DNA from 2 places in the Nocardioides maradonensis genome. Region 2 is predicted to be linked to the other one. Evidence: predicted binding sites of a transcription regulator. Region 2 holds the regulator's gene; the other holds the start of a gene.
What was found. The regulator HrcA, encoded in region 2, represses chaperone genes, less so after heat shock. The targets are predictions, from matches to a motif close to TTGGCACTCGNNNNNNNCGAGTGCCAA.
Positions count from the first base shown of each region.

Region 1: a site for HrcA is predicted at 8,582-8,608, ahead of groES (co-chaperone GroES). Genes of this name have one in related genera too.

Region 1 covers NZ_BAAHAZ010000001.1:93,345-104,513, reverse strand. Annotated here, with positions in the region: gene ACYVAQ_RS00410 (hypothetical protein) at 1-1,389, shown strand, start outside; gene ACYVAQ_RS00405 (RNA-binding S4 domain-containing protein) at 1,391-1,750, opposite strand; gene ACYVAQ_RS00400 (hypothetical protein) at 1,803-2,237, opposite strand; gene guaB (IMP dehydrogenase) at 2,302-3,807, opposite strand; gene ACYVAQ_RS00390 (GNAT family N-acetyltransferase) at 3,915-4,784, opposite strand; gene zwf (glucose-6-phosphate dehydrogenase) at 4,880-6,313, shown strand; gene groL (chaperonin GroEL) at 6,392-8,017, opposite strand; gene groES (co-chaperone GroES) at 8,154-8,447, opposite strand; gene ACYVAQ_RS00370 (class I SAM-dependent methyltransferase) at 8,634-9,818, shown strand; gene ACYVAQ_RS00365 (MFS transporter) at 9,826-11,169, shown strand, end outside.
Region 2 covers NZ_BAAHAZ010000008.1:198,412-209,580, reverse strand. Annotated here, with positions in the region: gene lepA (translation elongation factor 4) at 1-825, shown strand, start outside; gene ACYVAQ_RS11805 (aminoglycoside phosphotransferase family protein) at 822-1,631, shown strand; gene ACYVAQ_RS11800 (DUF3099 domain-containing protein) at 1,653-1,841, shown strand; gene ACYVAQ_RS11795 (hypothetical protein) at 1,927-2,571, shown strand; gene ACYVAQ_RS11790 (MOSC domain-containing protein) at 2,628-3,275, shown strand; gene ACYVAQ_RS11785 (AMP-dependent synthetase/ligase) at 3,361-5,184, shown strand; gene hemW (radical SAM family heme chaperone HemW) at 5,184-6,308, shown strand; gene ACYVAQ_RS11775 (DUF3097 domain-containing protein) at 6,380-7,219, opposite strand; gene ACYVAQ_RS11770 (hypothetical protein) at 7,282-7,551, opposite strand; gene hrcA (heat-inducible transcriptional repressor HrcA) at 7,669-8,691, shown strand; gene dnaJ (molecular chaperone DnaJ) at 8,712-9,878, shown strand; gene ACYVAQ_RS11755 (16S rRNA (uracil(1498)-N(3))-methyltransferase) at 9,880-10,620, shown strand; gene ACYVAQ_RS11750 (cold-shock protein) at 10,687-10,890, opposite strand; gene ACYVAQ_RS11745 (matrixin family metalloprotease) at 11,169-11,169, shown strand, end outside.

The DNA of each region.
Region 1 (11,169 bases), on a different contig from region 2:
GCCCTCACCGGCGGCACCGGCACGCACGTCACGACCGTGACACCCGTGACGCCACAGCCGATCGTGGCCGACGTACCGCCGCAGAACCCGCACCTCGCGCCCGACGGCACCAACTCGATGCACAACGACGCCTACGGCACCAACGCCTACCAGGTCAGCGGCCCGCTCGGTCGCGACCTGCAGGTGAGCAGCCGGTCGTACGGCGTCTCCGAGTGCGCCACGATCGCGTTCGACTCGCGCGGCCGGATCGTCGGGCTGTGCGGCGGCCTGGAGGGCTTCGCGCTGCGCCTGATCGACCCGGTCACGCTGGAGCAGATCGCCACGCTCACCACCTCGACCCGGCCGCTCACCTCGCTGGTGGGCAACCCCTTCGCCGACATCTGCGGCGGCACCTACTTCTACCTCGACAACCACGACGTGGCCTACGTCGTCACGACCGACAAGACGATCATCCGGGTCAAGGTCGGCGCCACGTCGCTGCGGAAGATCGGGACCTACGACGTCTCCGCGCAGGTCCCCGGCAAGGACTGCCTGGTCGCGACGATGCCCGACTGGTCCGGCAACGTCTTCTTCGCGACGCAGCAGGGACGGGTCGGCGTCATCAAGCCGACGACAGGCGCGGTCCACACGATCCGGTTCGTGGGCGAGGGCATCTTCAACTCGATGTCGGGCGACGAGACCGGAGCCGTGTACGTCGTCACCGACCACAAGCTCTACGCGATCGCCGCCGGCGCGGCCGGTGTCCCGCACGTGCGGTGGGCGGCGGCGTACGAACGCGGCAGCGTGCAGAAGCCGGGCCAGCTCTCCCAGGGATCCGGTACGACGCCGACGCTGCTCGACAACGGGCTGATCGCGATCACCGACAACGCGGACCCGCGGATGCACGTGCAGTTCTACCGACGTACCGGGCCCGCCGCCGGCCGGCGGGTCTGCCAGGCGACGGTGTTCGCCGCCGGCGCGTCCGACACCGAGAACAGCCTGGCCAAGGCCGGGCCGGACTCGGTGATCGTGGAGAACAACTACGGCTACCGCGGCGTCCAGAGCACGATCCTGGGGCAGACCAGCTCCCCCGGCGCCGCGAAGGTGACGGCACGCGGCGGCACCTGCACCGTCGACTGGACCAACCCAATCGTCGCGCCGACCTCGGTGCCGAAGACCTCGCTGGCCAACGGGCTGGTCTACGTCTACGCGAAGCCACCGTCGAACCTGCTCGACGACAGCTGGTACCTCGCGGCCCTCGACATCCGCACCGGCCGGACCCGGTGGCAGCAGAAGACCGGCACCGGCATCACCTGGAACAACCACTACGCGTCGATCTACATCGGCCCCGACGGAGCGGCGTACATCGCGACCTTGGTGGGGCTGGTCCGCTTCAAGGACGGGAGCTGACTCACCGGTCGCGGAGCTGGTCGAGGAGCCGACGGTCGCGCTTGGTCGGGCGACCTGCTCCCCGCTCGCGCTGGAACACCGGCGCGGGCCGCTCCTCCTTCGGGGGAAGCGCCGGGGTGCGGTCCTCGTAGGCCAGCACGGCGACCGGCGCACCGACCCGCTTGACGAGCAGCTGCTTCACCACGACCACGTGCTCGCGGTCGGTGAACACCCGGACCTCGTCGCCGATCTTCACCGGCTGGGCGGGCTTGGCCCGCGCGCCGTTGATCCGGATGTGTCCGGCCTTCGCGCCGGCCGTGGCCTGGGACCGGCTCTTGTAGAGCCGGACCGCCCAGCACCAGGCATCCACCCGCACCGACATATCGCCCTCCTGCTGGAGGGACGATACGCCGGGCCCCCGAGGTCAGTCGCTGTCAGTGGCTGGCGTCGTGGCGCTCGCGGTCGGACGCGTCGGAGACATCGGTCCGGTCGGCGGTGTCGGCGCGGTGCGCTGCTCCGTCGGCGTCCGGATCGATCCGGTCCGCCTCGCGCATCCGGTCGACGTACTCCTTGCGCTCGCCCTCCAGCTTCTGCCGGTGCGAGCGCGCCATCGCCTCGCGACGGTCCGCCTCGGCGCGGGCCTCGCTGGACTCCGCCTCGAGACGGCGCGCCTCGGCCTCACGACGCGCGAGCCTAGGCTCGTCACGCCGGGCCTCGGCGCGGATCGACGCCGCGCGCTCCCGGTCGCGGTCACGCTTCTTGCGCCGGGCCAGCACCGCCAGGCCACCGAGGACCAGCAGGGCGACGACCACGTAGACCACGATCCAGCCGGGGTCGTTCCCGTCTCCGAACCAGTCGTTGAGATTCATCGTCGGCTCCTCTCGCCGACGACGCGGTACCCCGCCCTCCCGCAGCCATGCGGAAGGGACGTGGTCAGCGACCCGAGTAGTTCGGGGCCTCGACGGTCATCTCGACGCCGTGCGGGTGGCTCTCCTTGAGCGAGGCGGAGGTGATCCGGACGAACCGGCCCTTCTCCTTCAGCTCGGGGATGGTCCGCGCACCGATGTAGAACATCGACTGGTTCAGGCCGCCGAGGAGCTGGTGCGCGACCGAGGCCAGCGGGCCCTTGTAGGCCACCCGGCCCTCGATGCCCTCGGGCACGATCTTGTCGTCGCTGGTGACCTCGGCCTGGAAGTAGCGGTCCTTGGAGTAGGACTTCTTGCCGCGGCTGGACATCGCGCCGAGCGAGCCCATGCCCCGGTAGGCCTTGTACTGCTTGCCGTTGTGGAAGACGATCTCGCCCGGCGACTCCTCGGTGCCGGCGAGCATCGAGCCGACCATGACGGAGTCCGCGCCCGCGACGAGCGCCTTGGCGATCTCGCCGGAGTGCTTCATCCCACCGTCCGCGATGACGGGTACGCCGGCCGGGCCGGCCGCCAGGGACGCCTCGTAGACCGCGGTGATCTGCGGGACGCCGACGCCGGTGACGACGCGGGTGGTGCAGATCGAGCCCGGGCCGACGCCGACCTTGATCGCGTCCGAGCCCGCGTCGATGAAGGCCTGCGCGCCCTCACGGGTCGCGACGTTGCCGCCGATGACCTGGACGTGCTTGGTGGCCGGGTCGCTCTTCAGCTTCGCGACCATGTCCAGGAGCATCCGCACGTTGCCGTGGGCCGTGTCGGCGACGAGCACGTCGACACCGGCCTCGATGAGCATCGTGGCGCGCTCCCATGCGTCGCCGAAGTAGCCGATCGCGGCGCCGACCATGAGCCGGCCGTCGGCATCCTGGGAGGCGTTCGGGAACTGCTCGCCCTTGACGAAGTCCTTGACCGTGATGAGACCGGCGAGGCGACCCTCGTCGTCGACCAGCGGGAGGCGCTCGCGCTTGTGCTGGCGCAGCAGCAGCGTCGCGTCCTCGCGGGAGATGCCGGCCGGGCCGGTGATCAGGGGCATCGGCGTCATGACCTCGTCGACCTTGGTCGTGGCCCACTCCGCGACGGGGGTGAACCGCAGGTCGCGGTTGGTGATGATGCCGATCAGGTGGTTGTCGGTGTCGACGACCGGCAGGCCGGAGACCCGGTACTCACCACAGATGCGGTCGAGGTCCTCGAGCGTCGCGTCCGGGCCGATGGTGACCGGGTTCGAGATGATGCCGGTCTGCGTGCGCTTGACCAGGTCGACCTGGTAGGCCTGCTCCTCGGAGGACAGGTTGCGGTGCAGGATGCCGATGCCGCCCTGGCGCGCCATGGCGATCGCCATCCGCGACTCGGTGACGGTGTCCATCGCCGCGCTGACGAGCGGCGCCTTGAGCGAGATCTCGCGGGTCAGCCGCGCGGTGGTGTCGATCTCGTCCGGCGCGAAGTCGGAATGACCCGGCAGGAGCAGCACGTCGTCGTAGGTGAGACCGAGCGGGGCGAACTTCGCGGGAACCTCATCCATGGAGAGATCCTACGGCTCACCCGGGCGCCCGCACGAACCGCGGAGGGCCCTCGGACGCCTCGGGTCGGCCAGATCACACCGGTGCCGCGCGGACCGTGCCACGGCCGTCAGGACACCGGCGACGGGGCCCGCAGCTCGGCCAGCGAGATCCGCACCGTGAGGACGCCGTCGGCGACGCGGATCCGCCCACGCAGGCCGGCGGCGAGGACCATCGGGAGCACGGCCGCCGAGTCGCCGGGCGCCATCAGGACGATCTCGTCGCCGCCCCGGGCGCGCACCAGCCGGGCGATCTCGGAGAGCAGCCGAGTGCCGATGCCGCGCCGCTGCCAGGCCGGGTCGACCCACATGTCGACCGGCCACGGGCCGGCCTCCGGCACCGCGGCGGTCGCGCGCCCGGCGACGAGACCGCCGGCCAGCGCGGAGATGGTGGTGCCGTCGGCGACGTACTCCAGCTCGGAGCCGAAGGTGCGCGACGGGACCGGTACCCGTGCCTCGAGGGCACGGCCGACCAGGTCGGCGAGGGCGGCGGCCCGCTCCCGCTCCACCGAGGTGAAGGGGATCGAGCGGCGGATCTGCAGGGTCGCGCTGTCCCCCACGACCATCTCGAGCACGTCGGCCGCCGGGTCGTCGACGGCGACCTCGGCGTCGAAGAGCTCGGCCGCGATCTCCGGGAAGGCGGTGGGCCGGCTCAGGATCCGCTCGGCCGCGCGCACGTAACGGGTCGGCTGGTCCTCGGTCGCGGCGGCGGAGCACGGTGCGGCCGACACGAGCTCGCCGCCGGCCTCGGCGACCATGGCGGCGATCGCCGGCAGGCCGGCCTCGCCCCGGAGGTCGATCACCAGCTCGTCGGTCACCGAGCCCCGGTCACGGAACACGTGCAGCGCCACGATGTTGCCCTCGGCCCTCCCGCAGGCGGACGTGAGCAGGGCGAGGACTCCCGGGCGGTCCGGCAGCTTCGCGCGCACTCTCCACAGCATGTCCCGATCGTCGCTCGCGTAGATGACGCGGAGGTTGCCACGGCGTCGCGCCCGCGTTGCATCTGCAGGCTTGACGTCAGCGGCAAGGTGGAGTCATGGCGTCCGACCTCCCTCCCCACGTGCTCGTCCTCTTCGGCGCGACCGGCGACCTCGCCGCCCGCAAGCTGTTCCCCGGCCTCTACCGGCTGGCCCTGGCCAAGCGGCTGCCCGAGAACGTGGCCGTGATCGGCAGCGGCCGCCGGTCCCCCGGATCCGACGACGACTTCCGCCGCCGCGTCCGCGAGGAGCTCGAGGAGTTCGTCGGCGAGATCGACGCCGTCGTCGCCGACCGGCTGCTCGAGCGGGTCTCGTTCGTCGCGTCCAGCGACGACGACGGTTCCGCGCTCGCCGACGCCGTGCACCGGGCCGAGGACCGGCTCGCGCTGGATGCGGGGCTGACCCTGGGCGACGTACGACGCCTGCTGTACCTGTCGGTCCCACCGAACGCGGTCCCCGCGATGGTGGGCATGCTCGACCGGGAGGGCCTCGCCGAGCGGGCGCGGCTGGTGTGCGAGAAGCCGTTCGGCACCGACTTCGCGACCGCGCGGGACCTCGACGCCACCCTCGGCGCGGTGTTCGACGAGGAGCAGATCTTCCGGATCGACCACTTCATCGGCAAGGAGGCGGTGCAGAACCTGCTCGCGCTGCGCTTCGCCAACGGCCTGTTCGAGCCGGCGTGGAACCGGCACAGCATCGAGTCGGTGCAGATCGACGTACCGGAGAAGCTGACGATCGAGGGGCGCGGCGCGTTCTACGAGGGCACCGGCTGCCTGCGCGACATGGTCACCACCCACCTGTGCCAGCTGCTCGGCTTCGTCGCCATCGAGGACCCGCACGCGTTCCGCGAGGGCGCGATCCGCGCGGCGAAGGCGGCCGCGTTCGCCGCCGTGCGACCGCTCGATCCGCAGCGCGTCGTCTTCGGTCAGTACGACGGCTACCGCGAGGAGCCCGACGTCGCACCGGACTCCGACGTGGAGACCTTCGTCGCGATCGAGGCGTGGATCGACAACGACCGGTGGCGCGGCGTGCCGTTCTACCTGCGCACCGGCAAGGCGATGGCCGCCGGGCAGCGCACGATCACGCTGCGGTTCAGCGACCCGCGGCACCAGTGGCTCAAGCCGGCCGCGTCGACGCGACCCGAGCCGAACGAGCTCGTCATCGAGCTGAGCGACGAGCCGAAGATCGCCATCGACGTACGCGCCAAGCGGCCGGGGCCGGACATGGCGCTGGTCGAGGCGGTGTTCCACCTCGACCTCAAGTGCGACGCCCCGGACGCCAGCCCGTTGGAGGCCTACGAGCGCCTGCTGCTCGACGTGATGCGGGGCGACCGCACGCTCTTCATCGGGGCGCGCGAGGTCGAGCGGCTCTGGGAGATCTGCCAGCCGGTGCTGGACCACCGGCCGCGGGTGCAGCCGTACCCCAAGGGCTCGTGGGGCCCGGAGGAGGCGCTGGCGCTGCCGCCCGGCGGATGGCGGCTCGGGCGCGACTAGCCGGAACGAGCCGGACAGAGCCGGAGATGACAGGAGCCGCCGGGCGATGCCCGGCGGCTCCTGCTGTGTCGTGCTCGATCAGTGACCGTGGCCGTGGCCGTGGCCGTGACCGGCGGCCTCCTCGGTCTCCTCGACGGGCTTCTCCACGACCAGGGTCTCGGTCGTGAGCAGCATCGCCGCGATGGAGGTCGCGTTGACGAGGGCGGAGCGGGTGACCTTGACCGGGTCGAGGACGCCCTGGGCGACGAGGTCGCCGTACTCGCCGGTGGCGGCGTTGTAGCCGCTGCCGGGACCGGCCTCGCGCACCTTGGAGACGATGACGTAGCCGTTCTCGCCGCCGTTCTCGGCGATCCAGCGCAGCGGCTCGTCGGCGGCCTTGCGCACGATGCGTACGCCGGCGGCCTCGTCGCCCTCGAGCCCGAGGTCACCCTCGAGCACCGAGACGGCGTGGATCAGCGCGGAGCCACCGCCGGGGACGATGCCCTCCTCGATCGCGGCACGCGTCGCGGAGACGGCGTCCTCGATGCGGTGCTTCTTCTCCTTGAGTTCGACCTCGGTGGCAGCGCCGACCTTGATCACGCAAACGCCGCCGGCCAGCTTGGCCAGCCGCTCCTGCAGCTTCTCGGTGTCCCAGTCGGAGTCGGAGGCCTCGATCTCCTTCTTGATCTGGTTCACGCGGCCCTCGACCTGCGCGGGGTCACCGGCGCCGTCGACGATGGTCGTGTTGTCCTTGGTGACGACGACGCGGCGGGCGCGGCCCAGCTCGTCGAGGCCGACCTGGTCGAGCTTGAGGCCGACCTCCTCGCTGATGACCTGGCCACCGGTGAGGATCGCGATGTCCTGCAGGATCGCCTTGCGGCGGTCGCCGAACGCCGGCTGCTTGGCGGCGCAGGCGTTGAAGGTCCCGCGGATCTTGTTGACGACGAGGGTGGACAGGGCCTCGCCCTCGACGTCCTCGGCCAGGATGAACAGCGGCTTGCCGGTCTGCATGACCTTCTCCAGCACCGGCAGGAGCTCCTGGATCGAGGAGATCTTGCCCTGCTTGAGCAGGATGTAGGGGTCGTCGAGGACGGCCTCCATCCGCTCCGGATCGGTCACGAAGTACGCCGAGATGTAGCCCTTGTCGAACTGCATGCCCTCGGTGAACTCGAGCTCGGTGCCCATGGTGTTGGACTCCTCGACGGTGATGACACCGTCCTTGCCGACCTTGTCGAAGGCGTCGGCCAGCAGCTCGCCGATGTGGCTGTCGCGGCTCGAGATGGTGGCGACGTTCGCCATGTCGTCCTTGGAGTCGACCTCGCGGGCGGCCTTCAGCAGCGCGTCGGACACGGCCTGGGCGGCCTTGTCCATGCCGCGCTTGATGCCCATCGGGTTCGCGCCGGCAGCGACGGCGCGCAGGCCCTCGTGGACCATCGCCTGGGCGAGGACGGTCGCGGTCGTCGTGCCGTCACCGGCGACGTCGTTGGTCTTGGTCGCGACCTCCTTGGTGAGCTGGGCACCGAGGTTCTCGAACGGGTCGTCCAGCTCGATGTCGCGGGCGACGGTGACACCGTCGTTGGTGATCGTGGGGGCTCCCCACTTCTTGTCCAGGACGACGTAGCGGCCCTTCGGGCCGAGCGTCACCTTGACGGCGTTCGCGAGCGCGTCGACACCGCGCTCGAGCGAGCGACGAGCCTTCTCGTCGAACTCGAGGATCTTGGCCATGGGTTCTCCTTGAGGAGGTGGTTCTGGGGTGCAGGGATCCCCGGTCGACCGGGGATTCTGTTACCTGTCGGGCGTTGCAATGCCCGACAAGCGCAGGAATCCCCGGTCGACCGGGGATTCCTGCGCTTGATCGAGATCAGGAAACGACCGCGAGGATGTCGCGGGCCGAGAGGATGAGGAACTCCTCGCCGGCGTACTTGACCTCGGTGCCGCCGTACTTGCTGTAGATGACCTTGTCACCCACCGCGACGTCGAGCGGGACGCGGTTGCCGTTGTCGTCGACACGGCCGGGGCCGACGGCCAGGACCTCGCCCTCCTGGGGCTTCTCCTTGGCGGTGTCCGGAATGACGAGGCCCGACGCGGTGGTCTGCTCGGCCTCGACCTGCTTGACGACGATCCGGTCCTCGAGAGGCTTGATGTTGATCGACACGGTGTCGACCTCCCCTTCACATGGTTGATGTGGTGATTCACGTCTGCGCCTGCGCACGCAGAGGGCGTCGTCGCGGGTGCCGCACTCCGGCCGCAGGCATTGGCACACTCCGGTGGAGAGTGCCAGCCCTGACGTTAGCACTCTCCCAAAGTGAGTGCTAGAGCGGTTCGCTGCGAGGATGCAGGGGTGGATCTCGAGACCTTCGCCTGGCTGCTGACCGACGACGGTCAGGACGCGCTGGCGACGGCGACCTCCGCGATCGCGGACGGCGGGGCCGAGCTGCAGGTGCAGTCCCTGCTGCGGCGTACGACGACGGCGGCGCAGGCCGCGGCCGTGCTCACCCAGGTCGAGCTGCGCACCCACGCCCGGGCCAAGCTCGGCGACCTGGCCGCCCGGATGTACTTCACCCGCGACGCGCTCGAGCAGGCCACCCGGCTGCGGGTGTCACAGCACCGCGCCGGTCGGATGCGCGCGTTCGACGCCGAGACCCTGATCGACCTCGGTTGTGGGATCGGGGGCGACATGGTCGCGGCCGTACGCGCCGGCATCGTCTGTGCCGGCGTCGACCTCGACCCGCTCCGCGTCGCCATGGCCGAGGCCAACCTGGCCGCGCTCGGCCTGCCGGGCGCGGTGATGGTCGCCGATGCGACCACCGTCGACCACTCCCCCTTCGACCTCGCGTACGCCGACCCGGCCCGTCGTACCGGAGCGGGACGCAGCTTCCAGGTCGACGACTGGACGCCGCCATGGACCTGGGTCGAGGGCCTGCTGCGGCGCGACGCCTGCGTCAAGGTCGCCCCCGGCATCCCGCACGAGCTGGTCCCGGCCGGCGTCGAGGCGGAGTGGGTCAGCGACGGCGGCGAGGTCAAGGAGGCCGCACTCTGGTCGGGGCGTACGGCGACCACGGGTCGGCGCGCCACCGTCATCACCGACGGCGGGCTTGCCACCCTCGAGGACGACGACGACCCGGGCGCCGACGCCGTCGGGGTCCGCGCGATCGGCGACTTCCTCTACGAGCCGGACGGCGCCGTCATCCGGGCCGGGCTGGTCACCGCGGTGGCCGCCGGGGTGGGTGGCGGCCTGGTCGACCCGAGGATCGCCTACGTGACGTCGGACCAGCCGTTCGTGACGCCGTTCGCCCGCGGCTACCGGGTCGTCGCCGAGCTGCCCTACCGCGAGAAGCAGCTGAAGGCGGCCCTCCGCGAGCGGGGCATCGGCCGGATCACCATCAAGAAGCGCGGCGTCGACGTGTCCCCCGAGCAGCTGCGCAAGCGGCTCGCCCTGGCCGGTGACGACGAGGCGACGATCGTGCTGACCCGGGTGGCGGGCGAGGGGACCTGCCTGCTGGTCGAGCCGATCCGCCCCGCATGACCACGCCATGACCCCGGCGGCGTACGAGCCCTCGCCGCGGCGCTGGATCGCGCTCGTCGTCTGCTGCAGCGCCATGTTCATGACGCTGCTCGACGTCAGCGTCACGAACGTGGCGCTCCCCTCGATCGGTGCGGCCACCGGCGCCGGGCCGTCCGGGCTGCAGTGGGTGATCAGCGGCTACACGCTGGCCTTCGGGATGGTGCCGGTCCTGGCCGGCCGGCTGGGCGACGACCACGGGCGCCGGCTGATGTTCCAGGTCGGCGTGATCGGCTTCGTCGTCACCAGCACGCTCTCCGGGCTGGCGCCGTCGGTCGGCCTGCTCATCGCGGCCCGGGTCCTCCAGGGGCTGTTCGGCGGCCTGATCAACCCGCAGGTCTCCGGCCTGGTCCAGCAGCTGTTCCGCGGGGCCGAGCGCGGTCGCGCCTTCGGCGTCCTCGGGACGACGGTCGGGCTCGGCACCGCCCTCGGCCCGATCGTGGGCGGCACCCTCATCGCGCTGGGCGGCCCGGACCTCGGTTGGCGGCTCGTCTTCTTCGTCAACGTGCCGATCGGCGCGCTCGTGGTCGTGCTGGCCCGACGCCTGCTGCCCGAGGACGCGGCCGCCGGCCAGCACCACCTCGACGTTCTCGGCGCGCTGACCCTGGGCACCGCCACGTTCTGCATCCTCTTCGCCGCCGTCGAGTACGACGCCGCCCACGACCCTCGCCTCGCCTGGCTCGTCCTGCCCGCCGCCGTGCTGCTCGTGGTCTTCTGGCGGCGCGAGCGGCGGCTCACCCGCGAGCGGATGGACCCGCTGGTCGACCTGCGGCTCTTCCGGCAGCGGTCCTACACGCCGGGCATCCTGCTCGCGATCACCTTCTTCCCCGCACAGGCGGGACTGCCGCTGGTGATGGCGATCTACTACCAGGACGGGCTCGGCTACCCCGCGCTCGAGTCGGCCCTCGGCGTCACGGCGTTCGCGGTCGGCAGCGCGATCGCGGCACCCAACGCGGGTCGCTTCGTGACCCGGCTGGGGCGCCCGCTCGTCGTCGGCGCCGCGACCGCCTTCGCGCTGGGCGCCACCGCGCTGGCGGTCGTCGCGTGGCACGCGCCCGCGCACCACGCGGCGCTTGCGCTCGCCCTCCCCCTGTTCGTGATGGGCTGCGGCTCCGGCTGCCTGATCACCCCGAACCAGACGCTCACCCTGGCCGACGTCGACCCGGTCGTCGGGAGCACGGCGGGTGGGGTGCTGCAGACCGCGCAGCGGATCGGGCTGGCGATCGGCCAGGCGGTGATCGGGGCGGTGTTCTTCGCCGCCGTAGGCCACGGCAGCGGCCCGACGGCGTACGGACACGCGGTGACGGCCGCCGTC
Region 2 (11,169 bases):
TCCGGCGCGCTGGGCTTCGGCTTCCGCTGTGGCTTCCTCGGGCTGCTGCACATGGAGATCACCCGCGAGCGGCTCGAGCGCGAGTTCAACCTCGACCTGATCTCGACCGCCCCGAACGTGGTCTACGCGGTCACGATGGACGACGGCACCGAGCACGTCGTGACCAACCCGAGCGAGTACCCCGAGGGGAAGATCGCCGAGGTGCGCGAGCCGATCGTGAACGCGACGGTCCTCTCGCCGAGCGACTACATCGGCACGATCATGGAGCTGTGCCAGCAGAAGCGCGGCACGCTGCAGGGCATGGACTACCTGTCCGAGGACCGCGTCGAGATGCGCTACATCCTGCCGATGGGCGAGATCGCGTTCGACTTCTTCGACCAGCTCAAGTCGAAGACGAAGGGCTACGCGAGCCTCAACTACGAGTTCTCGGGCGACCAGGCTGCCGACCTGGTCAAGGTCGACATCCTGCTGCAGGGCGAGCCCGTGGACGCGTTCTCGGCGATCGTGCACAAGGAGGCGGCGTACTCCTACGGCCTGATGATGGCCGGGAAGCTCAAGGAGCTCATCCCGCGCCAGCAGTTCGAGGTCCCGATCCAGGCCGCGATCGGCGCCCGGGTGATCGCCCGCGAGACGATCCGCGCGATCCGCAAGGACGTCCTCGCCAAGTGCTACGGCGGCGACATCACCCGCAAGCGCAAGCTGCTGGAGAAGCAGAAGGAGGGCAAGAAGCGGATGAAGATGGTCGGCCGCGTCGAGGTCCCCCAGGAGGCCTTCGTGGCCGCGCTCTCCACCACCCAGCCGAGCGGGGACAAGCCCAAGAAGTGAGCGCCCGGTCCGCCGCGATCCTCGAGGAGTGGCGGCTGTCGCCGGACGGCCCCGCTGTCGACGGTACGACGGCGGAGGTGCTGCCGGTCCTCACCGACACCGGAGAGCGGGCGGTCCTCAAGGTCGGCCGCGAGCGGACCGACGAGCACCTCGCCCTCCAGCGCTGGGCAGGCAGGGGAGCGGTCCGGCTGCTGCGCGCCGACCCCGGCCGTGGGGCGCTGCTCCTCGAACGCCTCGGTCCCGAGGACCTCGCGGAGCACTGGGACGTCCAGGCGTGCGAGTACGTCGGCGATCTCTACCGGTTGCTCCACGTGCCGGCCGGCCCGCAGCTCACCCGGCTGTCGTTCCTGTGCGCGAGCTGGGCCGACGAGCTCGCCGCTGCCGAGCTGCCGGTGCCACGCCGCGTGGTCGACCACGCCCGAGCCCTGGCGCGCGACCTCGCCCGCGACGAGGCGACCGACGGAGTGCTGGTCCACACCGATCTGCACGGCGGTCACGTCCTCGCAGCGGCGGACGCCGACGGCTGGCGCGCCATCGCGCCGCGACCGATCTCGGGCGACCCGCACTACGAGCCGGCCCCCCTGCTGTGGACGCGGTGGGACGAGCTCGAGGGCCGGGTCCGCGCCGGCGTACGCGACCGCTTCCTGGCCGTCGTCGACGCGGCCGGGCTCGACGAGGACCGCGCCCGGGACTGGGTGATCGTGCGGTCCGTCGTCGCGGTGCTGGACGAGGTCCGCGACAGCTCCACGCCGGACAAGGCACGGATCACGGCCATGCTGGCGATCGCGAAGGCCGTCCAGGACTGAGCGCGCGCTACCGTCGAAGGGGTGGCGACTCCAGGACGCAAGCGGGCCTACTTCGTGCTCATGGGGACGTGCGTGCTGCTCATCGTGCTCGCGTGGTTCGTGGTCCGGCTCTTCTCCACACCCGCGGCCATCGCGATGAGCGTGGTGGCGGCCGTGCTGCCTCCCATCGCTGCCATCACGGCGAACTGGCGCGAGGACAGCGACGGCTGAGAATTCCTCCGCGACGCTGCAACCGGGACCGGCGTCGGCGCGTCAACAGTGGTGTCCGCACAGACTTCCCGGGAGGAACCCCATGATGAGGAACGCGACCCGCGTCCTGCTCTCCACGCTCGCCCTCGGCGCCGTCGTGGCTGCCGCCTCGAGCGGTACGGCGAACGCCACCGACCAGACCCGGGCCTCGACGCTCGACCACACCGCCCGGGCCGTCGTCCGGCCCGTCACGAGCGCAGGCACGCCGGTCGCCGGCTACACGGTGCACCGCGAGGCGGGGTCCACCGACTGCTCGTTCCAGGCCACCACGTCGGTCAGCGGCAAGGTGGACACCTGCCTCCCGACGGCGTACTACTTCCCGTCCTGCTGGAAGTCCGCGAACCACACGGCGCTCTGCCTGCGCCACGTGTCGGACACCAGGCTGGTGCGGATCCGCTACAGCGGCACCTTCGCCGCAAGGACTGCGGTGCGGCACCCCTCGCCGCAGCGGTTGAGGCTGGTCGGCGGCGCGACCTGCGACGTCCGGATCGGCGGAGCGTGGGGCGTCGTGCCCAGCCACCCCGACTGGGTGGGCTGGTACTCCTGCACCAACGGCTCCGTCTACGGCCCGCCCGACGGTGACGGCGTCGACCGGTCGGAGCCGGTCTGGCGGGTCCACCTGGTGACCAACGACGGCACCGTGGTGACCCGCCGGGTCGCCAAGGCGACGTACGTCGGCACGGCGAGCTGAGCCGACACCCGAAAACCAACGAGAAGCCGCGCCATGCACTGAGAGAGAATCGGTGCATGGCGCGGATCGTCTCTGTGAATGTCGGTCGCCCGGTCGAGGTCGACTGGGCCGGATCGGTCGGTCGCAGCTCGATCGACAAACGGCCGGTCGTCGGCCCTGTCGAGGTCCTCCCGCTCGGGCTCGTCGGCGACTCGGTGTCCGACATCGACCACCACGGCGGCCGCGACCAGGCCGTCTACGCCTACTCCCGCGAGGACATCGACTTCTGGGTCGAGGAGCTCGGACAGCCGATCCGACCGGGCCAGTTCGGCGAGAACCTGACCACCGAGGGCATCGACCTCAACGCCGCGATCATCGGCACCCGGCTCCGGATCGGCACGGCCCTGCTCGAGATCTGCTCGATCCGCACGCCGTGCAACACCTTCAAGGGCTGGCAGGCCGCGAGCGGGTACGACGACACCCACTGGGTCAAGCGCTTCATGCAGGCCCGGCGACCCGGTCCCTACCTCCGCGTCCTCGAGACGGGCGCCCTCGCGGCCGGCGACCCGATCACCGTCGAGTCGGTACCGGACCACGGGATCAGCGTCGTCGACCTCTTCGTCGCGGTGAACCTCGACCACCGACGGCTGCCGGAGCTGGCCGTGATCGACGACCTCGCCGCCGAACCGAGCCGCAAGCTCGCCGCCCACCTCGAACGCGCCTGATTGCTACCGGCCGGTACAAAGAGCGCGCGGGTGCTCTAGGTTGGGGGCGTTGTCCCCCTCTCGTTCCGAACGTTCAGGAGCCTCAGTGGCCGTCAGCTTCGACACCAGCTTCCTCGACCGGATGCCGCAGAACTGCGCGGCGCAGTTCCTCGACCGCGTCGAGATGAACCCCGAGAAGGAGGCGTTCCGCTTCCCCGTCGGCGAGAAGTGGGAGTCCCGCACCTGGCGCCAGGCCGGTGACGAGGTACGCCGCCTCGCGGCCGGCCTGCTGTCGCTCGGCCTGCAGCAGGAGCAGCGCGTCGGCATCGCCTCGAACACCAACTACGAGTGGATCCTGGCCGACCTCGCCAACATGTGCGCCGGCGCTGCGACGACGACGGTCTACCCGTCCACCAACGCCGAGGACACGGCGTACATCCTCAGCGACTCCGAGTGCCGCTTCGCGTTCCTCGAGGACGAGTCCCAGCTGGCCAAGGTGCGCGAGCGCCGCGACGAGATCCCCGGCCTGGAGAAGGTCATCGTCTTCGACGCCTCGTGCGCCGACGGCGACTGGGTGATCGGCATGGACGACCTCAAGGCGCTGGGCGAGAAGCACCTCGCCGAGCACCCCACGGCCATCGACGACCTCGCCAAGGCGATCCCGGCCGACCAGCTCTGCATGCTCGTCTACACCTCGGGCACCACCGGCAAGCCGAAGGGCGTGCGCTCGGTCCACCGGGCCTGGGTCTTCGAGGGCGAGGCCATCAAGGCGCAGAACATCCTCAGCACCGACGACCTCGAGTTCCGCTGGCTGCCGATGTCGCACGTCTTCGGCAAGGTGCTGATGTCGAGCCAGCTCGCCTGCGGCTTCGCGTGCGCGATCGACGGCCGGGTCGACCGGATCGTCGACAACCTGGGCATCGTCAAGCCGACCTTCATGGGCGCCGCGCCGCGCATCTTCGAGAAGGCCTACGCCCGCATCATCACGATGCAGCAGGCCGAGGGCGGCCTGAAGGAGAAGCTGTTCAACCGCGCCTTCGCCGTCGGCCTGAAGTACGACGAGGCCGTGCGTGCGGGCAAGGTCAGCCCGCTGCTCAAGCTCGAGCACGACCTGTTCGACAAGCTGGTCTTCAGCAAGGTCCGTGAGCGCTTCGGCGGCCGCGTCCGCTTCTTCATCTCCGGTTCCGCGGCCCTCAACGCCGACATCGCGGCCTGGTTCCACGCGGCGGGCATCCTCATCCTCGAGGGATACGGCATGACCGAGAACGCCGCGGGCGCCACGGTCAACCACCCGGACCACTACAAGATGGGCACCGTCGGGCTGCCTATCCCGGGGACCGAGGTCCGCATCGACGAGAGCGGCGAGGTCCAGCTCAAGGGCCCGCACCTGATGGTCGGCTACCACAACCGCCCCGACGCCACGGCCGAGGCGATGACCGCTGACGGCTGGCTGCGCACCGGTGACAAGGGCGAGCTCGACGCCGACGGGTTCCTGCGGATCACCGGCCGGATCAAGGAGCTCTTCAAGACCTCCGGCGGCAAGTACGTCGCCCCGCCGGCCATCGAAGCCAAGATGAAGACGATCTGCCCCTACGTCAGCCAGTTCATGGTCTTCGGCGCCGAGCGCAACTTCGTCTCCGCCCTGGTGACCCTGGACCCCGACGAGATCGCCGGCTGGGCCGCGCAGAACGGTCTGGAGGGTGCGTCGTACACCGACCTCGCCCGCAACGCGAAGGTCAAGGAGATGATCGGCGAGTACGTCGACCAGCTCAACGCCTCGCTGAACCGGTGGGAGACCATCAAGAAGTGGGAGCTGCTCGACCACGACCTGACCATCGAGTCCGGTGAGCTCACCCCCTCCCTCAAGGTCAAGCGTGCCGTCGTCGAGGCGAACAACAAGGACCTGATCGACAGCTTCTACGGAGGCTGATGACCCTCGGGTTCTACGTCCACGTGCCGTTCTGCTCGGTGCGCTGCGGCTACTGCGACTTCAACACCTACACCGCCCTTGAGCTGGGCGGTGGCGGGTCGCAGGCCGAGTACGCCGGGCAGGCGGTCGCCGAGGTCGCGCTGGCCGCACGGGCGCTGGCCGGGCGGCAGGTCGACACCGTCTTCTTCGGGGGCGGTACGCCGACCCAGCTGCCCGCCGCCGACCTGGTGACGATCCTCGGGGCCATCGACTCCTCGGTCGGTCTCGCGCCCGGCGCCGAGGTGACCACGGAGGCCAACCCCGACTCGGTGACCCCGGAGTCGCTGGCGGCGCTGCGCGAGGGCGGCTTCAACCGGATCTCCTTCGGCATGCAGTCCGCCGTCCCGCACGTGCTGCGGGTCCTCGACCGCACCCACGACCCCGAGCGGGTGCCGCGCGTGGTCGCATGGGCGCGCGAGGCGGGCTTCGAGCAGATCAGCCTGGACCTGATCTACGGCACGCCGGGGGAGTCGGCCGACGACTGGCAGACGTCGCTCGATGCGGCGCTCGCCTGCGAGCCCGACCACGTGTCGGCGTACTCGTTGATCGTGGAGGAGGGCACCGCCCTCGGCCGGCGCGTCCGGAGGGGCGAGCTGCCGATGCCCGACGAGGACGACCTGGCGGACAAGTACGCCCAGGGCGACCGGGCCCTCCGCGCCGCCGGGCTGGAGTGGTACGAGGTCTCCAACTGGGCGCGCGACGACGCGGCCCGCTGCCGGCACAACATCGGCTACTGGCGCAGCGGCGACTGGTGGGGCATCGGCCCCGGCGCCCACTCGCACCTGGACGGCCGGCGCTGGTGGAACGTCAAGCACCCCCGTGCGTACGCCGAGCGCCTCGCCGCGGGGGAGTCGCCCGAGGCCGACTCGGAGGTCCTCGACGCCGAGACGCGACGGGTCGAGCGGGTCCTGCTCGAGGTCCGGCTGCGCGACGGGCTGTCGGTCGGCGTGCTCGACGACGCCGGCCGCGCCGCCCTTCCGGACCTCGCGGCCCGCGGCCTGATCCACGACCCCGCCGATGGCCTGGTCCGCCTCACCGACGCCGGCCGCTTGCTGGCCGACGGTGTCGTGCGGGAGCTGGTGTAGCCCCGTCGTACCTGACCAACGCGTTGGGTTCGTCGCCGAAATCCAACGCGTTGGTCAGGTACGACGCGACCTCAGGTGGTCACGAAGTCGATGAGCTCCTCGACCCGCCCCAGCAGAGCCGGCTCGAGGTCGTCGAAGGAGCCGACGCGGCCGAGGATGGTCTGCCAGGCGCGGGCGATGTCGGCCTGGTCGGCGTACGGCCAGCCGAGGTGGCGGCACACGCCCTTCTTCCACTCGATGTCGCGGGGGATGGTGGGCCACTCGCGCAGCCCGAGCCGGTCCGGCTTGACGGCCTGCCAGACATCGACGAAGGGGTGGCCGACGATGAGCACGCTGTCGCCGTACGGACCGCGCGCGATCGACTCGGCTATCCGCGACTCCTTGGAGCCCGCGACCAGGTGGTCGACGAGCACACCGACCTTGCGGTCCGGGCCGGGGCCGAACTCGGCGAGGTGACCGGCCAGGTCGTCGACGCCGCCCAGGTACTCCACGACGACACCCTCGATCCGGAGGTCGTCGCCCCAGACCTTCTCGACCAGCTCGGCGTCGTGCCGGCCCTCGACGAAGATCCTGCTCGCGCGCGCCACGCGCGCCCGGGCGTCGTGGACGGCGATGGAGCCGGAGGCGGTGCGGGCGGGCTTCGCCGGCGCGGCGAGCCGCACCGGAGGGGTGAGGATGACCGGCTTGCCCTCGAGCAGGAAGCCCGGCCCCAGCTCGAAGGTACGACGCTTGCCGCGCCGGTCCTCGAGCGTGACGGTGGCGATGTCCCGGTCGACCGCGACGATCTCGCCGCACCAGTCGGTCATGACCTCCTCGACGACCAGGCCGATGTCGGCGGGCATCTCGACCGCGCGCCCGCGCTTGGGCACCTTCCAGTCGCCGCTGAGTACGTCGGTGCCATAGCGATCCACGTCCGGAAACGCTAGGCGCTCGCGCGGGCGCTCCGGGGTCGGCGCGCCGGACGCGACGTGCGTCACTGCTCCTGCGGTGCGCTGCCGGTCTGGACCCCCTGCGCGCCGTCCTGCCCGTCCTCGTCCTCCGGGTCCAGCAGGCCGTCCGCCGTCTCGCCCGGCGGCAGCCCCTCCGCGAGCGGGTTGTCCTCGCCGGCGACGAGGTCCTCGGGCAGCGCCTCGTCGGGGACGCCCATCGGGGCCTCGCTCGAAGCCGCGCTGGGGTCGTCGGTGGGGTCGTCGGTGGGGTCGGTGGTCCGGTCGTCGGTCTGGTGCTCCTGGGGTTCGCTCATGTGCGGGGCGGTACCCGATCGCGCCGGCGGCAGTCGTCACGGTGAACCGTGGGACGTCACGCGATAGACTTGGCACTCGTTCGTGGTGAGTGCCAGGGTTGGAGGACGGAGGTGGGCATGCAGGAGGAACGACGGCTCGCCGTGCTCCGCGCGATCGTGGAGGACTACGTCGCGACCGAGGAGCCGGTCGGCTCCAAGGCGCTGGTCGAGCGGCACGGTCTCAACGTGAGCCCCGCGACGATCCGCAACGACATGGCGGCGCTCGAGGACGAGGGCTACCTCGCCCAGCCGCACACCAGTGCGGGCCGGGTGCCGACCGACAAGGGCTACCGGCTCTTCGTCGACCGGCTCTCCACGGTCAAGCCCATGAGTGCGCCGGAGCGGCGCGCCATCTCGGCCTTCCTCGACGGGGCCGTCGACCTCGACGACGTCGTCAACCGGTCGGTGCGGCTGCTGGCGCAGCTGACGCACCAGGTCGCCGTGGTCCAGTACCCCACGCTGTCGCGCAGCACGGTGCGCCACGTCGAGCTGGTCGCGCTCAACCCCGACCGCCTGCTGGTCATCCTGATCCTCAGCACCGGCCGGGTCGAGCAGCGGCTGGTCGAGCTCGGCCACGAGCTCTCCGAGGACGAGATCGCCCGGCTCCGCAGCCGGGTCAACCTCGCCGCCACCGGTGAGCAGATCGCCGACGCGGTGACGGCCCTCAACGCGCTCGTCGACGACGACGTACCCACCGACCAGGCGACCGCGGGCGTGGTGACGGCTCTGGTCGAGGCGATGAGCGACCACCGCTCCGACGCGCGGGTCGCCGTCGGCGGCACCTCCAACCTGGCGCGGTTCGGTGACAGCTTCGAGACCTCGGTGCGGCCGCTGCTGGAGGCGATCGAGGAGCACGTCGTGCTGCTCACGCTGCTGGGCGAGGCCACGACCGACGGCGCCGTGATGGTCCGTATCGGCGCCGAGGGACCCTACGAGCAGCTGTCCGCGACCAGCGTGGTCGCCAGCGGCTACGGCCCGTTGACCACCCAGGGAGAGGCCCTCGCCACGCTCGGCGTCGTGGGCCCGACCCGCATGGACTACCCCGGAACGATGTCGGCGGTGCGCGCCGTGGCCAGCTACGTCTCGCGCATCCTCGACTGAGCTCACGCAGAAAGAGAACCGTGTCCCAGGACCCCTACGAGCTGCTCGGCGTCGCACGCGACGCCGACGCGGACACCATCAAGAAGGCCTACCGGAAGCTGGCCCGTCAGCTGCACCCGGACGTCAACCCCGACCCCGAGGCGCAGGAGCGCTTCAAGCAGGTCTCGGTCGCGTACGAGGTGCTCTCCGACCCGCAGAAGCGCGCCGCGTTCGACCGCGGCGGTGACCCGTTCGGTGGCGGAGGGTTCGGTCAGGGCGCGGGCTTCTCCTTCACCGACATCATGGATGCCTTCTTCGGCGGCTCCGCCGGAGGCGGTGGGGGTGGGCGCGGCCCGCGCTCGCGGGTACGCCGCGGCCAGGACGCCCTGATCCGCCTCGAGATCGAGCTGGCGGAGGCCGCGTTCGGCGTCAACAAGGAGCTCAAGGTCGACACCGCCGTGCGCTGCTCCACCTGCAGCGGCTCCGGCGCCGCGCCCGGCTCGCAGCCGGTGACCTGCGAGACCTGCCACGGCCAGGGTGAGGTCGCGCACGTGCAGCGGTCCTTCCTGGGCGAGATCCGCACCCTGCGCGCCTGCCCGACCTGCCGCGGCTTCGGCACGGTCATCCCCGACCCCTGCCGGGAGTGCTCCGGCGAGGGCCGGGTCCGCTCGCGCCGCACGCTCACCGTCAAGATCCCCGCCGGCGTCGACACCGGCACCCGCGTCCAGCTCGCCGAGCAGGGCGAGGTCGGTCCCGGCGGTGGCCCCGCCGGCGACCTGTACGTCGAGATCCAGGTCGCCCCGCACCGGACCTTCACCCGGCACGGCAGCGACCTGCACTGCACCGTGGCGCTGCCGATGACGGCGGCCGCGCTGGGCACGACCATCAGCCTCCCGACCCTCGAGGCCGACCTGGAGACCAGCGCCGACTCCGGCGTCGAGACCGCGTTCGACCTGGCGGTGCCGGCCGGCACCCAGTCCGGGCACGAGGTCACGATGCGCGGCCGGGGTGTCCCGGGCCTGCGCGGCGGTCGCGGCGACATGATCGTCACCGTCGCCGTCGAGACCCCGACCCGCCTCGACCCGCGGCAGGAGGAGCTGCTCCGCGAGCTCGCGGCCGTCCGCGGCGAGGAGCAGCCGACCGGCGACGTACGACCGGCTCACAAGACGATGTTCGGCCGGTTGCGGGACGCGTTCGGCACCCACTGACATGACGCTCCCGCAGCACCTCGTGCCGTCCCTCGACGGCGTCGCGCCCGGCTCCACCGTGGTGGTGGAGGGCGACGAGGCCCACCACGCCGTCGTCGTACGACGGCTGCGGGTCGGCGAGGAGCTGCAGCTGTGCGACGGCCTCGGGCGGGTCGCGCTCGGCTCGGTCGCGGCCACGACGAAGCGGTCCTTCGACGTGACTGTCGCGGACGTCCGGGACCACCCCGAGCCGAGCCCGCGGATCACCGTCGTCCAGGCGCTGCCCAAGGGGGAGCGCGGCGAGCTGGCCGTCGAGGTGCTGACCGAGATCGGCGTCGCGCGGATCATCCCGTGGGCGGCGACGCGCAGCGTCGCGGTCTGGAAGGGCGAGCGGGCAGCGAAGTCCCACGCCAAGTGGGCCGCCACCGCTCGGGAGGCGGCGAAGCAGTCGCGGCGCGCGTGGCACCCGGAGGTGGACCCGCTGGCAGCCACCCGCGACGTCGTGGAGCTCGTCGCCCAGGCCGACCTGGCGGTCGTGCTGCACGAGGACGCCAGCGAGCCGCTGGCCGCGCTCGCCGTACCGGACCGTGGCGACATCGTCGTGGTGGTCGGGCCCGAGGGCGGGCTCACCGACGAGGAGGTCGCGCTCCTGGTGGGCGCAGGGGGAGTGTCGACCCGGCTCGGTGCCGAGGTCCTGCGGACGTCCACGGCCGGGCTCGCGGCGAGTGCCGCGCTGCTGGCCCAGACTCCGCGCTGGGGCTGATCTCGCTCGAAAAAGCAGAGCGGGCCGCGTCCCGGAGGACGCGACCCGCTCAGAGTCGAGCGAAGCTCAGATGGCGTGAACCTTCTCCGCCTGCGGGCCCTTCGGGCCCTGGGTGATGTCGAACTCGACACGCTGGTTCTCGTCGAGGCTCTTGTAGCCGGAGCCCTCGATCGCGGAGAAGTGGACGAACACGTCCGCGCCGCCGCCGTCCTGCTGGATGAAGCCGAAGCCCTTCTCAGCGTTGAACCACTTCACGGTGCCCTGGGTCATTTGGTATTTCCTTTGTTTCGATTCTTGTCACGATCGGGTTTTCCCGACCGGGGAGCTGATACATCCACTCGTGCGCCTGATGTCCAGCAAGAACCGAAAACCAAGACCAATGCGATTGTGATGCGTCCCCTCGCGGGGACCGGATGCCGCGTCTCCACGACGCTGCACCTTTCAACGTGAACCACGCTATCAGCGGATGCCCGTGCCGCGCATTCCCCTGAGTGCAACGATTACGTGAACAACATCCGCATTCCGTCCCGGACGGGCACACTTCTCGCG